Regions from separate parts of the Paenibacillus sp. FSL H3-0302 genome, predicted to be linked through region 2. Evidence: riboswitches for the same ligand, from Rfam matches in the RefSeq annotation. Region 2 holds a riboswitch; each other region holds the start of a gene.
What was found. Region 2 has a riboswitch for thiamine pyrophosphate ahead of MHH50_RS12775 (ABC transporter ATP-binding protein). Riboswitches for the same ligand answer to the same signal wherever they lie in the genome.
Positions count from the first base shown of each region.

Region 1: another riboswitch for thiamine pyrophosphate. It lies ahead of MHH50_RS02150 (ABC transporter substrate-binding protein); the one in region 2 lies ahead of MHH50_RS12775 (ABC transporter ATP-binding protein).
Region 3: another riboswitch for thiamine pyrophosphate. It lies ahead of MHH50_RS09610 (thiamine phosphate synthase); the one in region 2 lies ahead of MHH50_RS12775 (ABC transporter ATP-binding protein).

Region 1 is NZ_CP150284.1:479,881-489,971, forward strand. Features, by position in the region: gene MHH50_RS02135 (ABC transporter ATP-binding protein) at 1-715, opposite strand, end outside; gene MHH50_RS02140 (ABC transporter permease) at 750-1,511, opposite strand; gene MHH50_RS02145 (MTH1187 family thiamine-binding protein) at 1,508-1,801, opposite strand; gene MHH50_RS02150 (ABC transporter substrate-binding protein) at 1,880-2,929, opposite strand; TPP riboswitch at 3,091-3,201, opposite strand; gene MHH50_RS02155 (hypothetical protein) at 3,360-4,811, opposite strand; gene MHH50_RS02160 (MFS transporter) at 4,884-6,104, opposite strand; gene MHH50_RS02165 (pyridoxamine 5'-phosphate oxidase family protein) at 6,265-6,684, shown strand; gene MHH50_RS02170 (response regulator transcription factor) at 6,804-7,478, shown strand; gene MHH50_RS02175 (HAMP domain-containing sensor histidine kinase) at 7,475-8,902, shown strand; gene MHH50_RS02180 (ABC transporter ATP-binding protein) at 8,973-9,884, shown strand; gene MHH50_RS02185 (ABC transporter permease) at 9,881-10,091, shown strand, end outside.
Region 2 is NZ_CP150284.1:2,898,798-2,908,888, forward strand. Features, by position in the region: gene thiE (thiamine phosphate synthase) at 1-75, opposite strand, end outside; gene thiD (bifunctional hydroxymethylpyrimidine kinase/phosphomethylpyrimidine kinase) at 65-895, opposite strand; gene thiM (hydroxyethylthiazole kinase) at 919-1,713, opposite strand; gene MHH50_RS12765 (ABC transporter substrate-binding protein) at 1,755-2,792, opposite strand; gene MHH50_RS12770 (ABC transporter permease) at 2,789-3,565, opposite strand; gene MHH50_RS12775 (ABC transporter ATP-binding protein) at 3,546-4,241, opposite strand; TPP riboswitch at 4,440-4,543, opposite strand; gene MHH50_RS12780 (amino acid ABC transporter substrate-binding protein) at 4,766-5,602, shown strand; gene MHH50_RS12785 (amino acid ABC transporter permease) at 5,656-6,324, shown strand; gene MHH50_RS12790 (amino acid ABC transporter ATP-binding protein) at 6,338-7,090, shown strand; gene MHH50_RS12795 (S-layer homology domain-containing protein) at 7,186-7,842, opposite strand; gene MHH50_RS12800 (transcriptional repressor) at 8,161-8,640, shown strand; gene MHH50_RS12805 (TIGR00266 family protein) at 8,714-9,394, opposite strand; gene MHH50_RS12810 (hypothetical protein) at 9,557-9,763, shown strand; gene MHH50_RS12815 (class I SAM-dependent methyltransferase) at 9,825-10,091, shown strand, end outside.
Region 3 is NZ_CP150284.1:2,205,618-2,215,708, reverse strand. Features, by position in the region: gene MHH50_RS09635 (fumarate hydratase) at 1-940, opposite strand, end outside; gene yfbR (5'-deoxynucleotidase) at 1,043-1,648, shown strand; gene thiH (2-iminoacetate synthase ThiH) at 1,732-2,847, opposite strand; gene MHH50_RS09620 (thiazole synthase) at 2,881-3,648, opposite strand; gene thiS (sulfur carrier protein ThiS) at 3,704-3,907, opposite strand; gene MHH50_RS09610 (thiamine phosphate synthase) at 3,946-4,569, opposite strand; TPP riboswitch at 4,665-4,766, opposite strand; gene MHH50_RS09605 (SDR family oxidoreductase) at 4,854-5,726, opposite strand; gene MHH50_RS09600 (GDSL-type esterase/lipase family protein) at 5,964-8,030, opposite strand; gene MHH50_RS09595 (AraC family transcriptional regulator) at 8,270-9,208, shown strand; gene MHH50_RS09590 (hypothetical protein) at 9,286-9,714, opposite strand; gene mdh (malate dehydrogenase) at 9,842-10,091, opposite strand, start outside.

The DNA.
Region 1 (10,091 bases), 2.4 Mb from region 2:
GCACATCGACTGTATGCAGAATGGAGCCGGGGCGACCGGAAAATACATAGATACGATTAGAGAGCAGCAACGCTTCTTCGATGTTGTGAGTGATGAACAGCACAGAGCGGCGATTCTCTTCCCACAGCTCAAGTAGCCAGCGCTGCATTTCACTGCGAGTTAGTGCATCCAGTGCGCTGAAAGGTTCATCCAGCAACATTAGCTCCTGCGGAGCGAGCAATGCTCTGAGAAAAGCTGCACGCTGCTGCATCCCGCCAGACAGCATATGCGGATAAGCATGTTCGAACCCGCTTAACCCAACCTTGGCAAGCCACTGGCGCGCTTCCTCGCGGGCTCCATCCCGCAGTGCGCCCTTGATCTCCCCAGCAAGCAGCACATTATCCTCAATCGTACGCCAAGGAAAAAGAGCAGGCTGCTGCGGCATATAACTAATTTCACCGCGTTGACCTGTAACGACCTTACCGTTCATGCGGATCGTGCCTGCATCGGGTTTCACAAGGCCGCCAATCATATGGAATAAGGTGCTTTTTCCGCAGCCGGAAGGACCAACGATCGAAACGAACTCTTGTTGCTCTACCTTGAGAGAGACATTATTCAGAACGTTCGTCTCACGGCGACGATGGGAAAAAGATTTGGAGATGCCGCTCACTTCAAGGGCGGGTGCCACGGTATGAGCTTCAGGAGAGCTTATGACTTCTGTTGTTCTGTGTTGCATTTGCGTCGCTTGAGACATACAGGCATCTTCCTTTCTATGAGTTACGGCGCGGCTTCCAGCGAACCAGCCATTTTTCCAGCAATGCAATAATAGCAAAGAGTACAAGACTTAAAAGTACAATAATAACAATAGCAACAAACATCCGATCCGTACGATATGCGGATTTCTGCAGAAGCATATAATAGCCAATACCTTTATCCGCGCCAATCCATTCAGCGACCACGGCGCCCATAACCGCATAAGTAGCAGATATTTTTACGCCGGAAAATAGTGCCGGGATAGAAGAGGGCAGCTCCAGCTTGGTGAAAATTTGCCACTTGCTTGCGCCAGCCATTTTCATATAATTCATCATGACCTGATCACTTTGGGCCAGACCGCCCATCGCAGCGACAGCTACCGGGAAGAAACATACTAGTGTAATCAGCACGATTTTGGGCAAAAGACCAAAGCCGAACCAGATAATGAGCAGGGGTCCGAGCGCGATGGAGGGAACATTTTGACTCAGAATAATAAGTGGATAAAAAGCCCGTCTAGCCCAAGGCAAAAGATGCAAAAGCAAAGCAACGATCAGGCCTACCCCCGTACCAATGGGAAAACCAATTAAAGTGAGCCGCAGCGTAGCCATCGTATGAGCCCAAAGACCAGAAGCGTTACTGGTGGATTCACGAGCAATATCAGCAGGACTCGGCAGAATCCAGGATTCAATATGAAATACAGATACAGATAGCTGCCATACGGTTAAAAAGAAGACGACCGCCACAAGGGGCGGCCATATTAGCTTCCAGGTCGATCTCACGGCCGATATTTCTCCGTCAATTTATCCATGCTGATTCCGTTAGGATTATGAGCGATTTTGATCTGCGAAATTACGCTTGGACTGCCTGCTTCGATCAACGCCTCCTGCATCTGACGCACAACCTCCAGCAGCTCGCTAAGCTCACCTTCCATTGTGGTTTCCAGCGGATTCACTTGATGTTTAACACCGGATTTCTGAATGACCTCAATCGCTTTATCTACGTATGGGATGGAATCCTCGTTGTTCGGAGTTTTTGGAATTACTTGAATGCTTAGTAGGGTGTTAGCCACAATAATCAATCCTCTCATTTTATAAGGTAAGTTCAAAAAGCCAACTTTGATAACGAAGTAATTCATTACAATTGTTGTTTACTCCGCCGGTAAAAAATCATTACTGAATGCACTAGCAGCATCCAGCGGTTTATCCAGCAACTTCAGATCATACATCCAGTCGCCGTAATTTTGCCAGACCTCGGTTTTTTGCTCGCCCCAGCGGGCAGCATCGTCCTTGTATTTTGGGCTAAGCCATTTTTGGCTAGCTAGGACAAGGTCGGCGTCCAGGTCAGGAACGGCCTTCGATAACATACCGGCAGCCTCTTCCGGATGATCTATGGCATATTGATAACCTTTTGATGTGGCTTTCATGAAGGCCTTCACCAGATCAGGATGATCTGCAATTTGCTTCTCACTCGTCGTCAGCACAGGCGTGTAATAATCGAGCTGCGGCGCATAATCCTTTAAGTACAGCATATCCAATGGCTCGCCACGTAACTCAGCCTCAACACCAGTCCAAGCGTAGAAAATCCAGGCGAAATCAATGTCACGTTTGACGGCGGTAAAATAATCAGCTTCACCGATACTGATCAGCTTCACCTTTTTCACATCGCCACCTTCAGGATCCATGATAGCTTTCATGGCTGCTTCTTCGGCCGGTGAGCCCCAGCCTCCGTAGGTTTTACCTTCAAAATCCTTTGGTGATTTAATATTGCGATCTACTGGAGCAGCGAATCCCGACGTATTATGCTGAATAATAGCTGCTATCGAGACAAGGGGTACGCCTTGTAGACGGGCTAGTGTTAATCCTTCTTGGGCGCTGATGCCAAATGCGGCTTCGCCAGAAGTAACCATAGTATCAGAACCCGCTGCGCCTGGCTGAACGATCTCGACGTCCAGACCTTCTTCAGCGTAGTAACCAAGATCCTTAGCTACGTATAGACCGGTATGATTTGTGTTCGGTGTCCAGTCGAGTGCGACTTTAACTTTGGTGAGCTCTTTTGGAGCATCCGTCCCAGCCGCAGCAGTTGGATCAGTAGCATTTGCTTTGTTTCCGGCTGTATTCCCATTGTTGCTGCCGCATCCGGCAATGGCAAGAATGAGTACACAGGTGAGGCACAACGTAAGTGCTTTTTTAAGGTGCATGTCTTCTTCTCTCCTTTAAGGTTACAAGAATCCCGTCTTCACAACATGAACCGTAAAGTGTAGTATGTACGTTTTTCTACATCTTTTAGTGATCTTACAAAAAAAGCGCCCCGAGTGATCGGGACGCTGGCTTGGCGCAAGGTTAGTTAAGGTCACAGGGACCAGAACCAATTGGCGATTCCTACGCTGGCATTATCCAGATCAGGTATAAGGGTCAGTATCTTGTGGGATACAATCTCAGCCGGCCAATTCCAGCACCCCTGGTTCTATGAAGTTAACGGGTATTTCTATGTGCAATATAAGTAAGCATAAGTTTTGTACCCATACTTTATATCTTATATTTCTCGCATACGGTGTATTATAGACGGCTGTACTCGGAATGTCTAGTAGTGCACTCCTGAATTTTTCCAATCCAGTAGTTTCTTTTTTGCTAGTCTAGATCTTTATATTTCTTGCGGTGACGCCGTTTAAGCTCACTAACCAGCGCCCCTAGCGTGAGGACAACGCTGATCAGAATCCCGCTCATGATCACGAAGAGGGCAAGAAATTCAAAGGGAGAATAACCAATCATTTTACTCCATTGAATCTTTCCATCCAGATCGTCAATGACCTGATTCATGCCGTAAATCCCGCTTACTACCGTAAATACAGTAAGAATCATCAGCAGATTATCCCGTCGCTTGGATTGAAACTTATCCTGATACTGAAACAGGTCATTTAAGGTTTCTTTCACTTCCTCGAACAAAGCATCGTTTCCGTATACTTTACGCAGCTGAAGAAATATCTCCCGGCCCTGCGACTGGGAAATCAACTCCAAGAAGTAGAACTTTGCCGAGAACTTATTAATGGAGTAGATTAGATTGTCTATTTCCTCATAATCATGATTAATCCGAAGTCGGGAGTGCATATTGGCTAGCTTTAGCAGAACGATTTTGTGGAAAATATTGAGTAAAAATCCGTAATAATATTGCCCGTACATCTGGTTGGCTAGACTAACAGCAATCTCCTGTTCAGCGCGGGTCATGCAGCAAAAGGTCTGCTCATTCATCATATAATACGTGTCTGGACCCCAGCGATTATAGGAGTGTTCATGACAATAGTTCGCAATATATGCTGGATCGCTGGCACTGGCATAGGGCTTTCCGTTTAGATCAATTCCATCAAGCTGTGAGGCACGATAGCGCAGATTTACACTAATCTCATCAGAGCTTTCTTCATTCTGAAAGCCATAAAAAGCTTGCACCTGCATTCTTTCATCTACGAAAAAAGGAAGGGTCTCGAAATAAGCCCCATTGATATCCGATTGATCCAGATATGGCTCCAGTCCATCCACCAAATTTCGGAAGACAAAATCCTCTACCATCTCATAGGTCTGTTCCCCGCAATGAATATAAGTGTAATCATCCTGTATGAAGGTATTCTCTAGCGCACGGAAACGATCCGCGAATTCTAGGGCAATACTAAAGGGAATTGAATCCCCCTCCAGCTGGACACGTATCGTCACGAATCCAAGCTGAAAAGGACATATGAATATATCCGTCGAGAGAATTTTGAAAAATATAGATTGCTGCGGAATCTCCAGAATGCAGTCGAGATTATTTACTCTGGAAAAACGGCGAAACGAGTCGGCATCCTTCCTGCGTGGAAAAAGGACATGTGCAGCAAACGGTAAATAGGTGCGCTCCATTCGTTCATGGGAAACACAGTAGCCATCTCCGTAGTAGGCAGCTTCAAGCTCTTTATTATCCAGAAAAAAACGTGTGAAGCCGTCATCCTGTAATTGCTGGATAAGCTGCTTAGAATCGCCCTTTTTTATAGAAAAGGGAAATATAAACTGCATGAGCGCAGTATGTAACAAAGGCTCAGTTGAAGACTCATTCATTCATCGTCCATCCTTGTGCTCAGAATATGCTTATAGATCACATTACCCTAAAAGGATAACGTTGATACTGTTCTAAATACGGGAACTCTTTCCTTTCACCGCTTGCATGGACTGGAACCTCCATGCGGCAATGCTTAGCAGAAACAAGAAGGCGGCAAAAGCGGCGAGTAATCCGGCTGTTTGTGCCACTTCTAAATGGTCCATAGACCAGCCCATAAACAGAGGTAGCAAAGCACCGCCAACACCTCCGGAAGCAATCATAATGCTGGGTGTTGACTCTTCGGTGCCAGGCAGCATTTTGCTGGAGAAGACTAAAGCAATGGAGAAAATACCGGACATAAACAGCCCCAGCAGCAGAATTACAATGAAAGCAGCCATTCGATTGTCAGTGAACGGAAAGAGTGTCAGCAGTAACAAGGTAAGTAAACAGCTGCTGAGAATGTACACGCGGTAAGATATTTTTTCGGCAATTACACCCGCAAACAATCTTCCTGTAGACATCGCCAGCCAAAAGAAAGTGACTGTCAGTGCTGCGGCAGACTCCGTCATCCCTAGCTTGGCAATAAAGATAGCCGGCATAAAGTTGACTAAACTCATCTCTGTGCCTACATAAAGAAAAAAGAAAACGATGAAGATCCCTAACAGAATCCATTGCTTACCTTTATACGGAAATTTTTTGTTAGAACGTGAGCTTGAGGATTGCGAATTGTCTGCTCCTTGGACAGAGGCACGTTCATCCAGCATTCGTTGTAGATTACCGAAATGCCCTCTTGTCCAGAGGATAAGAGAAATTAAGGAGAAGGCAGCGACGATTAGAAAGGCCAATCTCCACGCTCCGGCAGCAATGAGTGGACTGGCGATAAGCGGCATCACGAGTGCGCCTATCCCGAATAGCACTTCAAGCCGGCTCATTGCAATAGCAGTTCCTTCGGTTACAGCACCAATAATAATGGTGCCGATAACCGCTTCGATCATCCCGAAACCAAAACCTGCGGCAACAGCGATAACATACATCCAGCCCCAAGGTGGTAGAAAGGCGTAGGCAATTTCTGCAACTAGTAGAAGACTGGTGGCAATGAGGATGCCTCCACGTTTACCGAAGCGGCGATTAAGCAGGGGAGAGACCAACACGCCTGCTAAAAAACCAGCGAATTGACTAAAGATTAATTCACCGCCAGCACTATAATTTTGATCATAATGTTGCAGTAGAACGGGCAGAATAGATCCCAGCACAACATGTGCCAGACCGATAACGAAGTAGGAAAGACAGCCGATCCAAATCAGTTTTTTCACGAAGTAAGCTCCTTATCTTGAAGTAGTTTATGAAGTAAGGTCGGATTCAATGTGAACCTGAAGGGTACATTATAATAAGCACCATTGTTATGATAAATCCAAACGGTGAGCTTGGATATATAAACTTTTGTTTACATGCTTGAAGGGAGAGATTTACGTAATGGATAACAAACAACTGGAGCAACTCATTATTAAGGCATTGGATGACAACAAGTTCGGTTCCTTTGGTACGATCGAAGAAGGAAATAAGCCGAAAGTACGTTATATGGCCATTTTCCATGAGGGTTTGAGAATTTATTTGGCTACAAATCGCAAAACTCATAAAGTGGAGGAGTTATCCGATAATCCGAATGCTTTTGTACTGCTCGGCTATGAGGCAGGCGGAAGCAAAGATGTGCTGGAGATTGAAGCAACTGCTACCGTCTCTAAGGATGAAGGCTTGCGCTCCAAGGTATGGAATAAAGAGCTGGAGCCATGGTTTACAGGACCTGATGATCCTAATTATGTAATTCTGGAGCTTACTCCAACACGTATTGAGTATGTAGGCAGCAATAAAGAGCATGGAGTATGGCAGCCGTAAGCTTTAGCGTTGAATTGATCAAACAGCCCTCCTATCCCATATGGGGTAGGAGGGCTGTTTGATGTGTTATAATGACTTCAACTTTTTAGGTATTCATATCGGGGAGGAGCTAAAGCTACATGAGCGTTACTCTGTTATATATTGAAGATGATCGTGAAATTGGCAGTGTAGTGTCTGCTGATTTAAGCGAAAGAGGATATAGTGTCCGCTGGTTACGGAGCGGCGAAGGAGCGATGGAAGAAGCCGGCGCCTGCCAACTGGCTATTCTCGATGTTATGCTACCAGGTCTGGACGGGTTTACGATCGGGCAACGTTTGAAACGTTCTTACCCTAAGCTGCCCATTTTGATGCTCTCCGCCCGGACCTCGATTGATGATAAGCTGCAAGGTTTGGAGTTCGCAGATGATTATTTGACCAAGCCCTTTCATCCGGATGAATTGGCCGCTCGAATCGAGGTGCTGCTCCGAAGGAATGGGGCATCGGTTCAGGATTCACTCACACTTAAACATCTAGTCGTATATGAAGGGGATAACCGCGTGATGAATGCTCAGACTCAGGAAGAAATCATGCTTACAGGTAAGCAATTTCAGATTTTTTCCTATTTGCTGCGTCATCTTAACCAAATTATGACGAAGGAGCAGATCTACGAGGCCGTGTGGGGTGAGGCTTATATCGAAGGAGATAAAACTCTGATGGTACATATTCGTTATTTGCGTGAAAAGCTGGAGCTTGATCCGGGTAATCCGGAAATTATCGAAACTGTCCGTGGGATCGGCTACCGGGTAAGAGCATGAGAGGATTAGAGCGCATTCGCAAGAAACGTAATTCCTCTTTGTTATCAGGGTATTTGCTAATTATCGTATCTGCACTGCTATTTATCCCTGTGGTCCTTCCGTTGTCTTTTGTTGGCTACAATATCCTTAACGAAGTGACCAAAGGTGCCTCGCCTGTAGATACATCCCTGTATTCGAATATTGCACCGCTGGAGACTATGTGGCATAAAGAGGCACTTCACTTAGAAAGTGCCTCTTCGGAAGCCATAAATCAGCGGCTGCATGAATTGAGTCGAAAATACACTGAGGCTACTATGTTTTGGGTAGACGGGCAGGGAAAAACCCAGTTGATTCTCACGCCTGAAGAAGGGGATAAGGATAAGATTTACCCTGAAGTTCCTGATCAGTGGACTGCGGCTGAGGCTATTTCATTTATGAAAGAAAGTACGAATCGTGATCCTTTAGCCATCGTTGCTTTCGTGGGGGACAAAGTGGAGGCAGACAAGGGATTTATGGTGATGCAAATTCCAAGCAAGCTGCTGAACAAAGGGGCTTATGGGGGATTAGGGGCTTGGGCTTGGTATAACTTTGTGTTATTTACCCTTTTTGGAGGGTTCGCTCTGGTTTCATGGATGTTCTTTAGAAAAATTCGCAAACGGCTGCTGCAACTGCAAACCGCGATGACGATCACAGGCCCGGATAGAATGCCTAAGTCTATAGTGACAGGAAAACTGGACGAGATCGGTCGCTTGGAGGAAGCTTTTAATACGATGGTAACTAAACTGGATGAAAGCCGACGCAGGGAAATAGAAGAGGAAGAGTTGCGTAAGCGTCTAGTCTCGAATTTATCTCACGATTTACGCACACCCCTAACCGTCATTCGCAGCCATATCCATGTTATGACCAAAGAGGATCTGACCTCAAAAGGTAAGCAGTCCTTACAGCTTATGGATGAGCGTATTGCGGATCTTAGCGTCCTGATCGAGAATCTTTTATCTTACAATCTGCTCAATAGTGGACGGGTAACCTTAAAGCTGGAACGTAAAGATGTTTTACGCTTGTTACGGGAAAGTGCGGCTGCTTGGTACCCCGTATGGGAAAAAGAGGGCTTCGATATTGATATTAACCTGGAAGCCGAACCGCTATTCTGGAGGGTGGATGAGGTCTGGTTCCGCCGTATTCTCGATAATTTGTATCAAAACATTGTACGACATGCCAGCAGCGGGCATTATGTCGGGATCTCAACGGAGCAACGTAATGAACAACGTGCCATAATTATTGCGGATCATGGTCGAGGCATTCAGAGTCCATCCGATTACAAGGGGGCAGGTTTGGGATTGTCTATCGTCGATCTTTTGATGAAGCATATGGAGCTGGAATGGGTTGTGGAGAGCACAGGCAAAGGCACTTCTATTGTAATCTTTGATCCGCGTCGTGAAATTTAAACAAAACTTAAACTTGGCACTTCCTTGTTCTTAACCTTGGGACGTTATGCTGTATACCGAGGTGAAGAACATGGAAGAAACAGTGATTAAAACTAAGGATTTATTGAAAAAATATCGTGGCCGGGCTGCGGTAGAAAATTTGAATTTAAATATCCGTAAGGGAGAGATTTATGGTTTTCTGGGTCCTAACGGAGCTGGGAAAACTACAACAATCCGTATGCTGCTTGGCCTAATTACACCGACATCTGGAAAAATTGAAGTGTTCGGCCAGGATCTTCGGAAGAATAAGATGCAAATTTTACGGAAGGTAGGGTCGCTTGTCGAATCCCCCTCGTATTATGGGCATCTGAGTGCTGTGGACAATCTCGAAGCGATCCGCCGCATTCTGGATGTTCCGAAGTCACGAATCGCTGAAGTGCTAGATATTGTTTCTCTAACCGGGGAAGAGAGACGTCCGGTCAAAGGGTTCTCCCTCGGGATGAAGCAGAGACTCGGTATCGCAGCTGCCTTGCTAGGGAATCCAGAGCTGCTTATTCTGGACGAGCCAACGAACGGACTCGACCCGTCAGGGATTCAGGAAATTCGTGGGCTTATCAAACGTTTGCCACAGGAACAAGGAATTACGGTTGTAGTATCCAGTCACCTGCTTAGTGAAATTGAACAAATGGCAGATACCGTGGGTATTATTCGCCAAGGGCAAATGGTATACCAAGATACAATAGCTAATCTGCAACAACAGGCTGCTGGCGAGATACGCCTTGCGGTTTCGGAACCAGAGTCTGCGTTACGTCTCGCTGGAGGCCGGGGGTATGAAGGGACACTACAAGAGCAAAAACTGATTTTTTCAAGAATGAACGATGCAAGAGTAGCGCTGCTAGTCAAGGCTTTGGTAGAGAATGGGCACGCTGTCTATCGTGTAGAGGAGCGGAGACAATCGCTTGAGGACTTCTTCCTACAGGTTGTGGGAGGCGGGGAATCATGATGTGGCGGGCGTTGTCAGCGGATTGGCTTAAAATCCGCGGCAAAGGAATTTGGTTTCTAGTGTTTCTAGGACCGATTGGTCTAGTAGCCATGCAGGGCCTTAACTTTGGCCTTCGTTATGATTATCTGCGTCAACAGTATAGCGCGGATTTATGGGGAGGACTTCTGGATAATGTGTCCGGGTTTGTGCCCACAGCTCTTTTTCTGG
Region 2 (10,091 bases):
GGGAGCTTTACGGCAATTTACGCTGCCCATTATGAAATAGACTTTTAATAGATCTCGCAGATGTTCACTGTTCATTCGTTGCACTGTTTATCCCTCGCAGTCTGTTTTGATAAGCAAAATGATTGGTTGGTCCATGCCCAGCCCCTATGCCCAGCTCGTCCTCAATCGCCGCTTGTATAAATGCTTTGGCAGTTTGAATGGCCTCAGCTACGGATTTGCCTTTGGCTAGCTCGGCGGTGACCGCTGCTGAATAGGTGCAGCCTGTACCATGCGTATGTCTGGTCTGAATCCGGCTACTCTCCAATAAGGTATATTCCTGACCATCATATAGAAGATCGGTTACGGCTGTGGTTGAGGTATCATGCCCCCCTTTTAGCACTACATATTTGGAGCCCATGCCATGAATGATTTTGGCTGCTTTTTTGCGTTCTTCGATGGTGGAGATCGTCATCTTTGTGATCATTTCGGCTTCGGGAATATTGGGTGTCGTCACCAATGCTAAGGGCAGCAGATGGCTGATTAAGGATTGAACCGCCTCCTGCAGCAGCAGTGTGGACCCTCCTTTAGCGACCATCACAGGATCAATTACAAGATTAGACCAGCCGTAATACTTAATTTTATCTGCCACAATGCGGATGATGTCGCTGTTAAATAACATCCCGGTCTTTACGGCATCTGGTTGCAGGTCAAGTCCTATAGAATCAAGCTGCTGATCTATAGCTTCCAGAGTCACTGGATAAACCCCTTGGACACCCAGCGTATTCTGCGCTGTCACAGCTGTGAGGACGGACATGCCATAGACAGAAAGCTCTTGAAAGGTTTTTAGATCGGCCTGAATGCCAGCACCACCGCCGCTATCGGAGCCGGCAATGGTTAGAGCTTTGGATATAATCATCGAATACACTCCTTTGAGGGTCATTAACTGAGCTGTTTGATGCTAGATCTTTCTAGGAAGACTTCTGGCGTGACACATGTCAGTTGATTTAGAAACTCAACCTGAAAGCTTCCCGGCCCTTGACCAGTTGTTAGTTCAGCGGCGATTTCAGCGGCTACTCCATAGAAGGAGAGAGCTTCCACTGCGGCCTCCAACGAGGCACCGCCACTTACCGCGAGAAATGCACCCACAACAGCACTGAGCAAGCAGCCAGTTCCTGTAACCTTCGTGAGAATAGGGTGACCGTTGCTGGAAATATAAGTGTTTTTTCCATTCGTGATCACATCGTCTTTTCCAGTTATGATGACCACACAGCTTAACTTCCTCGCAGCAGCTTCAGCCAAAAGGACTACATCGCCTTCACCTTCGCCAGCATCCACCCCTTTAATGGACCAACTCTCCCCAATCACATTAGCGACTTCAGCCACATTCCCCCGCAGTGCGGTGATTTGCATCTCATTCACTAGCTTTTGAGTGACAGCGGTCCGATAAGAAGTTGCGCCTGCACCTACCGGGTCAAGCACTAGGGGAACCCCGTGTTTATTAGCGGATTTACCAGCAAGCAACATAGATTGAATGGCGTAGTCATTGAGTGTGCCTATATTTAGAACTACAGCAGACGACATAGCGGCGATGTCGATCACTTCTTCGTGGGCATCCGCCATAAAGGGAGAGGCACCCAGCGCCAACAGACCGTTTGCTGAGAAATTGGCTACTACAATATTAGTGATGTTGTGGATCAAGGGGTTGGATTCCCGTACTTTGGCTAAGTAACTCATCATAATTCCTCCTCAAGCTTGTATGAATAACTAACTAAACGTTACAGATTGATAAAAGCTTCCTGTGCTTTAATATCTTCTGGTAGAAGATCGTTGGTGGATAACCACAGCTGAACCTTTTCCCAAGATGTCGGGTCTTGATAACCAAAAGATTGATCGCCAGCATTCATCAGTGGCAGTAGAATCTCAAGACTTTTTTTCTCAATCTCCTTGTCGAGCGGTGAAGTTGCATCTTCATGTGCAACCAGTAAATCCAGGGCTTGTTCAGGATTCTGCTCCACAAATATCTGTCCTTTTGTTATGGCATTTAGAAATTTTTTAAAGTAGGCTTCAGAATTTTGCAATCCTTGTTCGCTGGCCACCAGCACAAGCTCATAATAGTCAGGTACTCCGTAATCCGTTGGATTAAGCGAGGTGACCGGATGTCCCTCTTTTTCAAGGATCAGTTGTTCATGGTTGATGAACCCGCCCATTATTGCGTCCACTTGTCCTGTAGAGATCGCAGGGATAAGGTCAAAACCTACGTCAATTAGCTTGGCGGATGAAGGATCGCCTCCATCACTCTGGATCATTGTCCGAATCATTGCTTCATAGAGCGGAATGGAGGAATAGCCGATTTGTTTTCCTGCGAGCTCTTTGGGACTATGAATACTGCCTGCCTGAGGAACCATCAGATGATTCAGTGGATGCCGCACGATTGCTGCAATCGAACGTACAGGGATTTTCTCGCCGCGTGCCATAAGCACCTGAGGCTGATAATTGAGTGCTAGATCAATTTGATTTGCTGCTACAAGCTTTAGGGCGTCATTGCTGTCCGCAGGCATTTTGATCTCGACATCCAAACCTTCCTCTTGGAAAAATCCTTGCTGTTGCGCAGCGTATAGAAAGGAATGAACGGCATTGGGATACCAATCAAGCATAATCGTCAGCTTGTGTGACTGCTTATTATCGGTATTGGAGGAACCGGTTTGGGAGTTGTTATTTAGCTTGTCTGCCTTCCCGCAGCTGCTTAAGAGCAAAAGTGTGCATACTAGAAATACAGAAATAAGTCCTCGTTGTGGGGATTTTAAATGATTCATTGGTTAGATCCTCTTTTCTTTAAAAATAATTGTTCGAGTAAAGCTATCGCCAGAAAAAGTACAACACCAAGCGCGGACAGCAGAAATACAGCCGCGAACATTTCATCGCTCTGCATATTTCCGGCCATTCTGCGGCTGAAGTAACCGAGTCCTTTACTGCCGCCGAGCCATTCCCCGATAGTAGCTCCGATGACGCAGTATACAATGGACAGCTTTAAGCCAGAGAAAAAAGCAGGCAGCGCCAGTGGAATTTGGGTTTTGACAAGCAGCTGCCAGCGGTTTGCACCAAATGTTAATAATAAGTCCTTGTAGGTCTGGCCACTTGTACGAAGTCCATCAAATGTACTCACTACGACTGGAAAAAAAGCCGTCAAAAACACCACAGCCACTTTGCTCCACAGCGAATATCCGAACCACATAATAAAAATGGGCGATAGCGCAATTAATGGGACCGTCTGGCTAATGATAAGGAAGGGATAGATGGCCTTTTCTACGGGGCGAAACAGGAACATTCCAATACCCAGCAATACACCACAAACCACAGAAAGGACAAAACCTACCAGTATCTCCTGCAACGTCGCTAATAAATGTTGTCCGAATAACAATTGCCTTTGCTCGATCAATGCGATGCCAATAGATGAAGGTGCAGGGAGAATAAAGGCTGGAATCATGTGAAGGCGAACAGCTGACTCCCAGATTACAAGAATGAGCAGTACCAGAAGAAGGAAGGGAGCATAGTTGTCTAGATGTTTTTTAAAAGGTATAGGTTGCATGCAATCTTCGCTCCAACTCTGCCCGTAGTGCTATAAACCGGGGTTCATAGTTCATCTTATAATGTCTTGGTTTTGGTAGATCGACAACGATCTCCTGTAATTCGCTGTGCGCACCGCCAGATAATAAATAAATCCGGTCACTGAGCAATAGGGCTTCTTCCAGATCATGAGTGATGAGCATAATCGTCTGATTCAGTTCACCCCATAACTCCAACAGCCAACGGTGTATCTCACGTTTGGTCATGGCATCGAGAGCGCCAAAGGGCTCATCCAGCAGCATAAGACCACTTCCGCCTCCAGCCACTAAGGTGCGCAGAAATGCTACTCGCTGTTTCATACCTCCCGAAAGTTCATGGGGATAAGCCTTCTCTACATCTGTTAAGCCGAAGCGGGCCAACATTTCCCGAATCTGAGTGATCGTTTTCTGTTTACTAAATCTGGGCTTGATCTCCCAGGGCAAAAGGCAGTTATCGAGCACTGTTCTCCAAGGCAGCAATAAATCCTGCTGAGGCATATAAGCGATCTGACCTAAACGACTAGCGGTTGAGGGGAGCGTAGGGAGTTTTATTTTTCCATGAGTAGGTTCGAGTAAACCGGCAACCGTTTTGAAAAATGTGCTTTTCCCGCATCCGCTAGCACCTACTACGGAGACGAATTCCCCTTGCCTGATATCCATGGATAGATTTGCGAATACAGGGGGTTGTTCAGTTTCCGGAAAAGAGTAGGTTAGGCCTTGAATAGATAAAATGGTCGTGATGATCTAACCTCCTAATATTTTTGTGGAGCGCCTAAACAAATAAAGACCCATCCATTTCCAGAGGAAATGAATGGGTCAAAAAGTTCATTCTGCATAATAACACTTAACATGCTTGATGAAAATTCTGCTCCACTTCCCTCCGCTGGTATGATCCAGATCAGGTTCCAAGGGTCCGGAGCTTGAAGCTCCGTCTCAGTCGGCCGACTCCCCTAGTGAAATAACAGGTCCATATTAATTTGTTTATAAATATACCATATCTTTCTGAGAAGTAAAGAGAGAAAGAAGTGAAGGATTAATCCAAGATTGGGTAAGATATAAGTAGAAATCTAGTTAATATTACAATTCCGATGTATATAATCGGAAAAAAGTATTGACGATCATGTGATGGCAGTGTACTATTCAATTTACCGGAAAAAAACCGGATAGAGAGAGGGGATTTAATAATGAAAAAATGGAGTTTAACTATTATATTGGCGTTAACCGTGGTTCTTGTAGCGGCTTGCGGCAATAATTCGAATACCAATACGGCTGCTGAACCAACAGCTGGAACGAATGGTGGAGCAGCATCTTCAGCGCAAAACAGTTTGGAGGCTGTGAAGGCCAGCGGCAAATTGCGGATAGGTACAGAAGGGACTTATGCACCTTTTACTTATCATGACACTGCGGGGAAATTGACGGGTTTTGACGTGGAAATTGCCGAAGAAGTAGCCAAACGTTTAGGTGTTGAAGCTGAATTTTTTGAAACTCAGTGGGATGGTATTTTTGCTGGGATGGATGCGAAACGGTTTGATGTCATTTTTAATGAAGTTTCCATTAACGAAGATCGCAAAGTGAAATATGATTTCTCTGAACCCTATATTGTATCCAAGGCAGTATTGATCGTGAGCGAAAACAATGAGGATATTAAGACCTTTGCTGATCTAAAGGGTAAAAAAGCCGGACAATCCCTGACCAGTAACTTATCCGACATCGCTCGTGAGAACGGTGCTGAAATCGTAGCTACGGACGGTTTCAATCAAGCGATGGACCTGCTGACTTCGGGACGTATTGATGCAACTGTGAATGATGGCTTGTCTTATCTGGATCTGAAAAAACAAAAACCAGATGCAAAAATTAAAGTGGTTGATGAGATTCCTGAAGGCTCACAAAGTGCCGCGGTATTCCTGAAAGGCAATGATGAGCTGGTGAATGCGGTCAGTGATGCGATTAAAGAGATGAAAAGTGATGGAACGTACTTGAAAATTTCCGAGAAATACTTTGGAGCTGACGTTTCAAAATAATACAAGGCTAGCAAGGCTAATTAAGCCTAGAAGCTAAAAAGGATGTCTGAATAATGGATGACCGCAAAATACAAATTTTCTTAGATACACTGCTACCCCTGCTTAAAGCCGGGGTGGCTTTTACCATTCCGTTGGCGCTACTTTCCTTTGTGCTTGGATTGATTTTGGCGATCCTAACCGCGTTGGCACGTCTTTCACCGTGGGTAATTCCGAAGCTAATCGCCCGTTTTTATGTATGGGTCATTCGGGGAACCCCGTTGTTAGTGCAGCTATTTATTATATTTTATGGTTTGCCGGCTGTTGGTATTGTACTCGACCCTTTCATTGCCGCCACCATTGGATTTACCCTTAGCGTAGGGGCTTATTCATCGGAAATCGTACGCGCTGCTATCCTGTCGATACATAAAGGCCAGTGGGAAGCTGCCTTCTCAGTCGGGATGACTCGTGGGCAGGCTCTGCGCCGCGTAATTCTGCCACAAGCTGCACGCGTTTCTGTACCGCCGTTATCCAATTCTTTTATTAGCTTGGTCAAAGATACATCGCTTGCAGCGATCATCACCTATACGGAGATGTTTAGAACTGCTCAGCAGGTAGCCTCTACCACTTATGAGCCTCTGCTGGTATACTCCGAAGCAGGATTGTTTTATTTAGTGTTCTGTTCTGTGCTGTCGGCGCTGCAAAATTACTTGGAGAAACGACTCGATCGTTACTCTGCGACCTAAAGGAGAGATACTTGTGATTGAAATCATTAATTTGCATAAATCCTTCGGTGCACTCCAAGTGTTAAAGGGTATTGATCTGAAAATGGAGCATGGAAAGGTACTTGTCATTATTGGGCCATCCGGCTCCGGTAAAACTACACTGCTGCGCTGTTTTAATCTGTTGGAAATCCCGGATCAAGGCAGCCTGTCACTCGGGGATATCACCATCAATTTTACAGATCATAAGAAAATTCCTCAGAATTCCGTATTAGCTCTTCGGCAGAAAACAGGGATGGTCTTTCAATCGTATAATTTATTTCCGCATATGACTGCGCTAGGCAATGTGATGGAGGGACAGGTAACTGTCTTGAAACGAACCAAGGAAGAAGCGCGTAAGCGGGGCCTTCAACTGCTGGCTAAGGTGGGTTTGGCTGATAAAGCTGATAACTATCCACATCAGCTGTCAGGAGGACAGCAGCAGAGAGTGGCCATCGCCCGGGCTATGGCAGTAGATCCAGAAGTGCTGTTGTTTGATGAGCCCACTTCGGCGCTCGATCCCGAGCTGGTAGGGGAAGTGCTTAAGGTCATCAAACAATTAGCAGCAGAAGGTATGACTATGGTGATTGTGACCCACGAGATGAAATTTGCCGCCGATGTAGCGGACCGGATCATTTTGATGGATGGCGGTCATATCTTAGAGCAAGGAACTCCGCAAGAAGTGCTGGAGCATCCGAAGAATCCCCGGGCTCTGCAATTTCTGAATAGACTGAATGGTGAAGAAGAGTAGAAAGACAATATATATGAAAAAGCAGCTCGGGAATCATCCGGAGCTGCTTTTTCGTGTGTAGATTATTCAAATGAGAAGAGTAACTGAAATTTGGCTTATCCTCCAGTTTTCAGGAACTCCAAAGCGTTGTAGAGCATAATCGCAGCTTCGGCACGGGTGAGTTCGCTTTTTGGATTAAACTTTCCGTTAGCGTCTAGAGTATTGATCTTGTATTTCAGGGAGCGCTGAATACTGCCTTGATATGCAGGGGTCAGTGACGCTTCATCAGCGATATCTACTGGAACGATATTGATCATCGGCAGATTACCTACGCCTTCGATCGCTTGCACTAGATAGTTAGTGAATTGCTCTTTGGTCATAATTAGGCTAGGATCAATGTCTTTTGGTAGCTTAACTTGATTGTAATAAGCATTGATAAAGGCTTCAGCGTACCAGGCTTTGTCTTTTACTTTTGTGAACAAGCCGCTGGCAACAGGAGCTTTGTTAAAGTCAATGGCTGCGAGGCTGAGCTGAAGACCGCCGGAGATAAACTGAATCCCTTGGGCTGTAGTTACCTTAGAGCCAGGGAGAAATTGAGATTCGCTGACACCTTTAATTAACCCTTGATTTTTTAAAGAAATGATTTTTTCTTTGCCGTTTATGTTATCAATATCCTTAAAGGTGTTCCCAGCTGCAAACATCTGACCACCCAAAGAAAAGGAGAAAATGGCTACGGTTGTGATCGCTGCTAGTGTGCTTTTTTTCATGTTCATGTCTTTTCACCTCGTTGTATGGATAGGCTCCTTAGCCTTTGTCACTCCTTTAACGTTGTAAATTATGGAAAGGTTGCGGTCTAATCTGTATTATTTCACGAAAAAGTAGATTTTAATAGAAATATAGGCCAGATTGGGGTGTAGTACTTTGGATAAGTGGCATGAAATGATATAATGATGTCAGGCTCTTTTCATTCGTGGTTAATTTTGTTATGATTATATCGTAACGATTACTATTTATGGTTTGTCTTAACTGCATAAATAGGAGCGTCTCAGAGGGTACGGATGTTAAATCGTTCCGGGAAGGTAGGAGACCAAATGGATCAAATATCAAATATCAGTCAATTGTTTGCGGCGCAAAAATATAAATTAACGCCTCAGCGTGAAGCTATAGTGAACGTTCTGCTCGACAATGAGAAGGATCATTTAAGCGTAGAAGAAGTATATATGCTTGTTAAGAACAGCTATCCACATCTGGGCCTGGCAACGGTATACCGTACACTTGAGCTTTTATGTGAGCTACACATTGTAGAGAAGATGAACTTCGGAGACGGAGTTGCCCGTTACGATTTGCGCGGGAACGATCATTCGCATATGCATCATCATTTGATATGCAGCGTATGCGGTCGGTTGGAGGAAATTAAGGACGACTGGCTTGTGGAGCTGGAGAGAAGAGTGGAACGTGAATATGGCTTTAACGTCACGGATCACCGCCTTGATTTCAAGGGTACTTATGGAACATGTAAACGTACTGGCTGCAAAAAAGCAAAAGCAGAAGCAGATAAAGCAGTCTCGTAAGATTGCTTTCTAACCTAAAGACACAGGCTTTCTCTAAGCCTGTGTCTTTTTTGATTACTGCGTTCTAGGAAGTCTAGCTTCGAGTAGGTACAAAGGATTTGATCCACGTTCCGAAACTGCCAGGGTTACGGCTCTGAACGAGAATTACACCTTCTCCACGGAAGCGGCAGACAAGTGCTTCACCACTGGTTATGCTGTTAAGCCAGCCAGAGGCTGCCTTTTCCACCTTGTAGTCCATATAGTCTGGCCATGCTACGAGGTGTCCGTTATCGATAATCATTTCTTCACCAGGTCCTAAATTTATTGCATGGATAGCACCGAAGGAAGACAGGAACACCGTTCCTCTGCCACTGATTTCTACAATGAAGAAGCCTTCACCGGAGAAGAGCCCTCTGGTTAAATTCTGCATTTTGGTATTTACTTGAATGCCTTCAGTTCCGGCGAGAAATCCGTCTTTTTGAACTAACAGTTTATACGATCCGTCTAATTCTATCGCCTGAATATCGCCGAGTGAGCCAGGTGACAGCAATACCTCACTTTGACCACGGGTCGCTCTAAGTTCTTGAAAGAAGAATTTCTCACCGCTCAGCATTCTCCCGAGACCGCGCATTAAACCACCATCCACGGTTCCTTTTAATTCTACGTTAGGTGACATCGCGACCATTGCGCCCATTTCAGCCTTTACGCTTTCACCGGGATTTAGTTGGACCTTTAACATAGCAAAAGCACCTTCATACAAAACCTGGTAATTCATCCTTTAAACCTCCGCATCTATTTAGATAAGATAGAATACTAGCTTTGCTCTAAGTGTAACGGAATTCTTGCTTCGCTCATAGTCTGGAATATGTTAAAATGAAGTTGTCTTATAGATGTAAGATCAATAATCATTCACCCATGAATAGGAGAGTGGTGTCACATGGCACGAACCAAGACACAAAAAGCCTTGCGTAAGGCAGAGCGCTCCGGAGCCTGGTGCGCAGCACAGAGTCGTAGATTGAATAGTGATTATGGAGCCATTTCACAGCATGTACGATTAACACCAAGCAAGCAGGAACAATTGAATAAGAATAGATATAAGGGGCAGATCTTCCAAGATGATGCTCCTTTTTTATTGGCTATTTGATAAGAGAACATCGCTCAGCGTATAGTAATTGAAGAAATAATATATAGGAGATGTATCCCTGATGAAACAAAATAAATATGACGATTCGAATTTCTTCTCCGCCTACCAGCAAATGCCCCGTTCTATTGGAGGGCTTGCAGCAGCAGGAGAATGGCATGTATTAAAGGCGCTTCTTCCAGACTTACATAATAAAAGTGTGCTTGATCTAGGCTGCGGCTTCGGCTGGCATTGCCTATATGCCCGTGAGCAGCAGGCGAGTTCAGTTATAGGTGTGGATATCTCTGAAAAAATGCTGCAACAGGCGCGTGAAAAAACGAACGATCCTGCT
Region 3 (10,091 bases), 690 kb from region 2:
CTTCAGATTCATGTGCCCCTTCATCATCTACAGATATCCCTGTACCACTCTCATACAACCAATCCTCTATATTGCCTGTGGATGGATCAACCAGCACCCCTTGGCGGCGGAAGGCCCAACAGTTATAAGCAACAGATACGAAAAAGCTAGCTGGCAGACGATTCATTACGTCAACCTTACAGCCCAGCAGCGATACTTCACCACCAAAGCCCATCGTGCCAATTCCAAGCTTGTTAGCATTCTCCATAATATAGTCTTCCAGCTTACTAAGGTCTTCTATTGGATTAACATCCTCCACTTTGCGGAACAGCTGCTTCTTAGCCAGCTCGTAGCCAGTCGTACGGTCACCGCCGATACCCACGCCAATAAAACCGGCACTGCAGCCTTGTCCCTGCGCCTGATATACCGCGTGTAAAATACATTTACGGATTCCGTCCAGATCCCGACCCGCTTTGCCGAGTCCTTCTAATTCTGCCGGGAGACTGTATTGAATATTTTTATTCTCGCAGCCTCCACCCTTCAGAATAAGTCTAACGTCTATTTTATCCTCTTCCCATTGTTCGAAATGAATGACTGGTGTGCCTGCACCCAAGTTATCTCCGCTATTCTCACCTGTTAATGAATCTACAGAATTGGGACGAAGTTTACCATTCTTGGTCGCTCGTACAATGGCATTATGAATATCTTTTTTCATCTCAATCTGATTGATTCCCACAGGGGTGTGAATGATAAATGTAGGCATTCCCGTATCCTGACAGATCGGAGACACTTGCTGCTCAGCCATTCCGATATTTTGCGCAATCGTGGTTAAAGCAAGACCGGACCGGGTAGCCCTGTCTTCCAGCGCGCGACCTTTTGCAACTGCCCGGCGTACATCTCCCGGCAAATTCGTGGAAGTTTCTACGATAAGGTTATAAATACTGTCTTCAAAATGCTGCATCTTCATTCAAGCTCCTCTCGGCAGTTCCAGGTTATCTAAAGTTTGATACAATTAGTATAATAATATCATACCTAGCACCGCATGAAAGGGGTTACTTTAAAATTGAGCTACCATTTTTCTGCCTATCTATATCGTCTTCAGTATATTCAGCGCTGGAGCTTGATGCGCAGCACCGCACCGGAGAACGTCGCTGAGCATTCTTTTCATGTTGCATTGCTCACACATATGCTCTGTTCCATCGGTAATGTTCATTTTGGACGTTCACTAAACGCAGAACGAGCAGCAACCCTAGCTCTGTTCCATGATGCCAGCGAAGTGTTCACAGGTGACATCGCCACGCCGGTAAAATACAACAATCCTCGCTTGCTCACCAGCTTCCGCGAAATGGAGAAAGTTGCGGCTGATCGCTTAACTGAAATGATTCCATCAGAGCTGAAAAGCATCTACACTCAGCTTATACGGCCGGAAGACAGCCCTCCCGATTCAGAGGACATTCTGCTGCACAGCTATGTGAAAGCCGCTGATCGGCTGGATGCTTATTTGAAATGCGTATGGGAAGTTGCTGCAGGAAACCGAGAATTTGCCGCCGCGAAGGAGCAGACAGCAGCAAAACTTCGTGGGCTTGACCTGCAGGAAGTGGATTATTTTCTGACTCATATGGCACCGAGTTTCGAAATGTCTCTCGATGAGCTCTCTGCCGGAAACTAAACACCCTCTATACAATAAAAAATGGACCTCCGCATGAATCTCGCAGGGGTCCATTTAGTGATTAATAATTGATAATACAAGCGTTACGTTGTTGATTCGGTCAGGATATCCCAGTCTTTAAAAATGGGCTGCAAACCCTTCGTATATAGCATTTCCGTAATCTCCTGCACACTACGGCTATCGGATATTTCGAATTGCGGAGTTCCCCCTGCATTAGTGTGACCGCCCACCTCAGTAGTGACCCCGGCTGACATCTTAGTTATTCCTAGATGAATTAAATGATCGCGTAGAGAGGCAGGCTCTCTTGTAGATAAAGTAATGCCCGAACGGGGTAAAAATAACCGGTATGCCAAAATAATCTGCACTAGCGATCGGTCGGTAACATCACACTCCGGGTTAAATTCCCCTAAATAAGGCCGAAACCGCGGAGGTGACAGACTGATCTCGCAATCTGGATACCGATCCTGCAAATAGCGGGCATGCATGGCACTTTGGAATGCCTCTTGCCGCCAATCATACATCCCGAGCAACGTACCAATATTCACAGAACGAAAACCTGCCTGACAGCCGCGTTCAGGTGCATCCAGGCGATTCCGGTAGTTTCTTTTAGGCCCTTTAACATGCAGCTTTCTGTAAGTCTCCTGGTGGTACACCTCTTGGTATAGTGTTAATCCATCCACCCCTGCTTGAAGAAGCTCTTTATATTCTGCAGTTGATAGAGGATTTATCTCAATACTGACAGAGGAAAAAAATTCCCTGAGTACATCTACGCAATCCTTAATATATGAGACAGGATTCTCCCGGCGCGATTCACCAGTCAAAATGAGGATATGCCGCAGACCTGTAGCTGCAATCTTCTCAGCCTCCCTGCGAACCTCCTCCAAGGACAGCTTTTTGCGCGGAAAATCATAAATGGAGCTGAAGCTGCAGTAGGTACAATGATTCACACAAAAATCCGCAAGATACATCGGTGTGAACAGCTGCATCGAATAACCAAAATGTGCACGGGTCAGTCGCTGTGCAGCCAACGCCATCTCCTCTAGCAGCGGCGTTGCTGCCGGAGAGAGCAATGCCAGCAAATCATTTTCGTTCAGCTTGTCTTTTCCAAGCGCCCGCCTAACGTCATCCTCCCGGAACTCCTTCCACAGTTGCTCATAAGGATACTGCTCCAAGCGGGCCAGTGTGTCAAAAAAGCTCATGCTAATCTTCCCTCCTTTCGTGACCTATCAAATTCAGTTCAAAAATCCAGTCAACGGTGACGAAGCAAAAGCAACTTCTTCTACAGGACCGAGTCCTGCCAAATAAGCTTTGCGGCCAGCGGATATCGCCTCGCGGAACGCTTCCGCCATGACGAGCGGATTACGTGCCGTTGCAATAGCCGTATTAAGCAGAACAGCAGCGGCCCCCATCTCCATTGCTTCCGCCGCTTCCGAGGGCTTGCCAATTCCGGCGTCTAAAATAATCGGCAAATTCACTTCTTGAATAAGAATACGCACAAGCTCCTTGGTGCGCAGGCCGCGATTCGTTCCGATCGGCGCACCAAGCGGCATCACAGCAGCAGCACCGGCATCTCTCAGACGTAAAGCAGCCGAAAGGTCCGGACTCATATATGGCAATACTACAAAACCCTCCGCTGCTAAAATCTCTGTAGCTCGTATGGTCTCCAGATTATCTGGAAGCAGGTATTTCTGATCATTGATCACTTCGATCTTGACCCAGTTCCCCAGTCCCGCAGCTCTTGCTAATCTTGCAATACGGACTGCCTCTTCCGCTGTACGCGCTCCTGAGGTATTAGGCAGAAGAGTCATGTGGCCGGGAATATGGTTCATGATATTTTCTGCTCCACCTTGCGGGTCCACTCGGCGAAGCGCTACAGTAATCACCTGAGAACCAGAGCTTGCGATCACTTCGGGGATCAGCGTATTCCGGCTATATTTTCCGGTTCCGATAAATAATCTACTGGTTAATTCGATGCCGCCAATATGTAACGGGTCATGCATGAAATTACCTCCCTTTGGTTCGTATAAATTTCTCAAAATTCTATACCGCTCCATCTCAACCCCCACCAACAAAGTGCACCAGTTCCAAACGATCATCCTCGCTCAGAGCAGTACTTTCATAATTCTCCTTACTGACAATTTCTCCATTCAGCTCAATGATCATCAGACGACCCGACCACTCAGGAAGACTGATCAAATCAGCTATAGTTTGAATACCACCAGAACACTCTGCGGATTTCCCGTTAATCAACAGCTTCATTCTGAATCACCCCCTTCGCCCATGCTGTTACCTCCAGGCTATGAATGAACCGCCTTATGAATAGCTTTGGCGGCCTCATAAGGATCATCCGCTCCGCAAATACCGGACATCACAGCAACTCCTGCCGCACCTTGTCTAATGATCTGCGCCGCATTAGCGGGGCTAATTCCGCCAATCGCAATTACAGGAATAGAGCTGGTCTTCACCGTTTCTGCAAGCAGCTCTAACCCACGTGCGGGCAGCCCTAACTTGCTATCCGAGGGAAATACATGACCAAACAAGCAATAATCAGCTCCCTGCTCTGAGGCATTCGCCGCTTCTACCGGAGAATGAACCGATCTCCCCAGCCGAAGCTGAGGTGCAATTCGCCGGGCTGTAACCGGACTCAGACTGTGCCAAGCCAACTGAACCCCCGCGGCACCAGCTGCCAAGGCTACATCGATCCGGTCGTTGATTATCAGTTTGGTAGCGGGCATACCGGTAGCCAACAGCTTCTGTGCCGCAGCGAGCAGTTCGCATGCAGGACATTGCTTATCTCTCAGGTGAATATAATCGACCCATGTCTGCACCGTGACAGCTAGTTCAACAAAATGTCTCAGCTGTAGCTTGCCGTCTGATATTAGATGGATCTCAGCTTGCAACATCACGATCTCCTCTCTCACTTCCCTGTAGGTCAGTAAAAAACAAAAAAACTGCCCCCCGTAAGGAAGGCAGTCAGAATCTGTATATAGACGGCACTACAAATAGCCCGACAACAGAAATTCGTTCTCCACTTCCCTACGCTGGTCTTAACCAGATCAGGTTCAAAGGGTCCGGAAATCCATTCCGTCTCAGCCAATCGGCACCCCTAGTGACATAAATATACAATTTTAAAATGCTAACGTGGTTTATAGTAACATATTTTTTTATTGAAATACACCCATTTATTCACATTAGCTGTACTGATCTAACCGTTTACTACCTCGCCACCATTTACATGAATAACCTGTCCAGTCACATAACTGGAATCGTCAGAGGCCAGATATACATAGGCTGGTGCCAGCTCTTCTGGTTGTCCAGGCCGTTTCATAGGCTGTGTACCTCCAAACTCGCTAACCTGTTTTGCATCAAAGGTAGAGGGAATCAGCGGTGTCCAGATTGGACCTGGTGCAACACCGTTTACCCGTATGCCCTTCTCTGCCAGATTCGTGGACAAGGATCGTGTGAAGCTAAGAATAGCTCCTTTAGTTGATGAATAGTCCAGCAGCTGCGGGCTTCCGCGATAAGCGGTAATTGAAGTTGTATTTATAATTGTAGATCCTGCTTTTAAATGAGGCATAGCTGCTTTTGTTAAATAGAACATCGCAAATATATTCGTACGGAAAGTACGCTCAAGCTGCTCGGAAGTAATATCCTCGATCTTAGCTTGCGGATGTTGCTCTGCCGCGTTATTGATGAGAATATCAAGCTTTCCTAAGCCCTCCACCGTCTGTTTAATAAGATCCTTACAGAATTTCTCGTCACCGATATCACCTGGAATTAGGATACATTTGCGGCCTTCCTGCTCGACCTGACGTTTAGTTTCCTCTGCATCTGAGTGTTCATTAAGATATGAAATGACCACATCAGCGCCTTCTTTAGCAAAAAGCACAGCAACTGCACGCCCAATTCCGCTGTCTCCACCGGTAATTAACGCCGCCTTGTCTTGCAGTTTACCTGCTGCTTTATAATTTGCCGGCTCGTATTTGGGCAGCGGCGTCATTTCACTCTCAATCCCTGGCTGATGATGCTGCTCCTGTGGGGGTAAGGTTTTTGTAGCTTGTTTATTGTTGCCTGACATCTTCCCTATCTCCTCTCGTTAAGCAAATTGATAGTTAACTGATCGTCTTAGGATGGCACAACTATGCACGTTTATACGCTGGGTTTGTCATTTTCTTAAATCGCTTTACGAATCTTACTTACCACAATGAAAGTAGATATAAACAACCGTGAGAGATATACTGCTGTAAGTGGAGAGGAATTCACTGCATACAAATAGACACAGCATCGCTGCTGTGCCTTGAATTGTTCACCCTGACTATTTTAGAGAAGAAACATGATTTTCTGCATTCACTTCATGTTCCAGCACCCACATAAAGTACAGAGCTTTGGCCGCTTTCTCCCGGGTCACTATAGCTGTAGGTTCTAGTTCTGTCCCATTGACCATTTCGCCTCTGGCAATCCCCACTTCAGATCTAATGAGTCCTAATTCATATGCACTTTTCACTTTTGAAATTAAATAAGGAGAAATGTCCGCTGTATCAACAAGCTGCGTCCAGGATACAAGAGGATAGTACATCGCACCTCTAGCTCCTGGCTCCAAATTCGAATCATAGCCAGGATCTCCTGGCACTACTGCTGTGCCGTTATAATCAGTCATGTACTTAGGTTTATTAGCAAACTTTATTTGGTAAACGTCATAGAGAATAGCACCCATCGTTTCACGTGACAGCTTACCTTTCGGATAATAGGCAAGATCTGATCTTTCCACTTTCATTAACTTAGAAATACTGCGTGTGAATTCAGCAACTGTCATCTCCGTATCCGGATTAAAATTCCCTTGACGGTCTTTGCCCATTACTCCCAGCTGGATTAATTTTTCAATTTGATTACGGTAATAAGCAGCTTCCCCAGTCGTCGTATCATTCGTTATTTCCGGAAAAATCTTACCCCAGTTCCCTGTTAGTGCCGCATGCTTAACGTTCCCTTTAAGGTAAGGAGTAATGGAGGCAGCAGTAGAATCGCCAGTAGCACCTTTCTCTACAAGCTCCGTGACAATCATCCGTGAAAATTGTTTGGCGAGCGCTTCTTTAAAATGAGTCCCATCGACTTTCTTTGAAGGATGCCCATTAGCGTAACTTCCGTCATTTGTTTTGCCTGGCGTTTCTCCGGCTTCAATAGACATGAAGAGGGCTGTTATTGCTTCTACACCGATCTCGTTATAATATTTCAGACTTTCCGAGTTAAGGTCAATAAGTGTAACTCCAGATTCATCTGCGACCCGTTTAAGAATATCTACAAACTTTCTTGATTTAAAAGAATTTTCATAGATATATCCCGGACTTGCATTCCCTTTAATTCTGGACATTGGGGTTACCAGTACTGGTATCATGCCCCGGGCTTGAATCGCAGGGAGATAGACTTCTTTAAGGTAATTTTCATACATTGCTTCTGTCGAACCTCTGCCGTAACGTCTGAACTCATCTGCGCTCTCATCATTGTGTCCGAATTGAATAAACACATAATCCCCAATGCTGCCATTCAGTAAAATGTCGTTCAGTCGACCTTCTGTATAGGCATTTTTAAACGAGCGTCCCCCCATGGAATAGTTAGTTACACTCAATTTATGTTGATTAAACATACTGCCAATAATCTGGCCCCAACCACTCATTGGTGCTTCGTCGAAGGTGTAGGACTTGACAGTAGAATCTCCAAGTATAAACAAATTCGGAAGAGCTCCAACTGCTCTATGCTGAGGCAAAATCGGTTCCAGTATGATCTCCTCAATCCCCACAGCTGTGTTCACTTTGTTCGGTTCGATCTCAATATCTATATGGTCACGGCCGTTTACATACGTATAAGTCCACTCTTTCCCTTTGGCTACAGCCGTATGCTTGACGGGTACAAGCTTTGCAGCGTCCCAATGTCCACTTTTCAACAAGCGGCTGGTCTGCATTCCGGATACTGACACGATCCCATCCTCTGCGTCAGAAGTCGTTTTTACATATACGTTGTAGGTTCCAGGGGGAGCATCCATTCGAAACGCCATTCCGTAGTTGTTATAATTATCTTTCTCAGATTTAGGTTCAGCAAAAAAAATAGGTTCTGTGATGAAAAAACCTGTTCCATCGGATGTAATTGAGTCGGTGTGCACTTCTCTGGCGGGTAAAGCGTTGGTCTCTTGAACAAAACCATAACCTAAAGATGAGTCATACAATTGTGCACCGCGATTAGGATCATACCTAACGGATTGATATCCTGTTTTAACTTGGTTTGTAAAATTGAACTTGTATACGCTTGCAATTTGGGTTGGAGGTTGCCTCTCTGCCCCATCTTTTAATAGGGATGCCTCTGTTTTACCGTGAGTAAGAGTCAATGAAGCCATAAGTAAAGAAGATAAGATTAGTATATTCCTACACAGCTTTCTCACTTCATTACACTTCCTTCCGTTTCTCGAAATACTTCCCTAGGTCCCTCCATTATCCCTGTTCTCTAAAGTGATTCAAATGATGATTTCATTCTTTTTTTTGACCTTTTGTAACGAAAACCATGGAATGATCAACGGCTCACACTGCAAAATGGTCATATGTATAGGTATCCTTGATATAATTAAGAACATCCCTATTGATCCTAAGGAGGAGAACTCCTATCGCTTACAAAGTCAGCTTTCCGAACATTATAAGTACACTGCAGCTGATCGGTGTTCATTATCGTGTAGCAGAACCTGGGTGGACATACCCTGATCATCATCACAAAATCTTCGAACTATTGTATTGCTACGACGGCAACTCCCATCAATATGTAGAAGGAAGTTCCATTGCCTTTGGTAAAGGAGATTGGTTAATTATTCCGCCTGGCTTACGTCATTATGTAGTTAATTCTGGCCTGAGCAACTATATCTACCTCTCTTTTCATTTCGATATTGACGATTTAAAGTTTCGTGAATGGTTTCAGTCTCAGGCTGTACAGAAATGGAATAACCAGCAAATGCAGCGTTCGGGATTAAATCACCAACTGGAACATTTGGATGAATTTATTAAGAACAATATTCTCGCCACGACGGCCTCCACTGGATTTCCCGAGGAAATTGAAGAAATGATTCTTGTAAAAGAAAGGCTTCGTTTGCAAGCGATCATCCTGATGATTTTGACTGAACTCATTGATGTACAGCTCTCGAATTCGGAGAATTCCAACACAGCGCGACAAGCAAACTCTTTGTACGAGGTGGAAACTGCTCATCAGATTGAAAAATATATTGCAACCAATATTCATTTGCCGGAGCTCACGGTTAATTTGATTGCTGAGCAGCTTTGCTTAAGTCGGGTGCAGTGCCATAAGTTGTTTACAAAGATATATAAGATATCTCCTAGGCAGTACATAACTAACCTAAGATTAAAGAAGTCAAAACATTTGCTGCTTCATACCGATTTAAAAATACAGAGGATTTCTGAACAACTCGGGTTTGCTTCCCAGAGCCACTTCAGCCGACAATTCAAACGATGGACGGGTGTTTCTCCGTTAAATTACCGGCCGAAATCTTATACGAATCCTATCAGGGATTAACGTTTTATGAAGATAAATTACCGGAACATACGAAAAACCCGCTCTCCATTACGGAGGCGGGTATAATTCGCTATAGATTAAACTATATCGTTAAACACCATGAAGAATACCATTAGTAGCAATGACACCGTAAGCAGTGCACTAAGTGTGCGCAATTTTCCAGTCTCTGCGCTAACGTCGCGGTTCTCACGAATTCCAGCTGCTGCAAGACGCAAAGGCTTGCTCATAATACCGCCAAGTGCAAACATCGCTAGCAATAACACAACAACAATAATCATCCACGCTACTGAATAATCACCTTTGGTCATCATATAACCGCCTGTAAGGAGTTGGATCACCAATCCATACTGCGCAAAACGATTAAATCCGGTTACTGCACTTAACGTTCCTTCTTTAGCCCCAGACGACAGTTTCTCTGCACGTCCTAGGATGAAGGGTAGCACAAGGTAGAAGCCAAGTGCCAAGGTTCCGATCATATGTAAGAAAAACAACACGTTCCAATCCATAACATATCTCCTCCGTTTTAACTGTGATAATAGTTACATTTAATTATACCCATTATTGCTTGAGAAGAAAAGGAAACCCCCATTTTAAGTGAACAAAATGGGGGTTTCTTCATACCTCTGTCACAATCTATACAGTTAGCACAGCTGTTACGCTACGCACGGATTCAGCAGACTTATCTAAAGCCGCTTTTTCCTCAGCTGTAAGCTCCAGTTCAAAAATCTTCTCGATACCATTGGCACCAAGTAACGCCGGAACACCCATGAACAGGTTATCGTAGCCATATTCTCCTTCGAGCAAAGCGATAACCGGAATGATCCGTTTTTTGTCCTTCAAGATAGCTTCCGCCATCTGAACTAAAGAAGCCGCTGGTGCATAA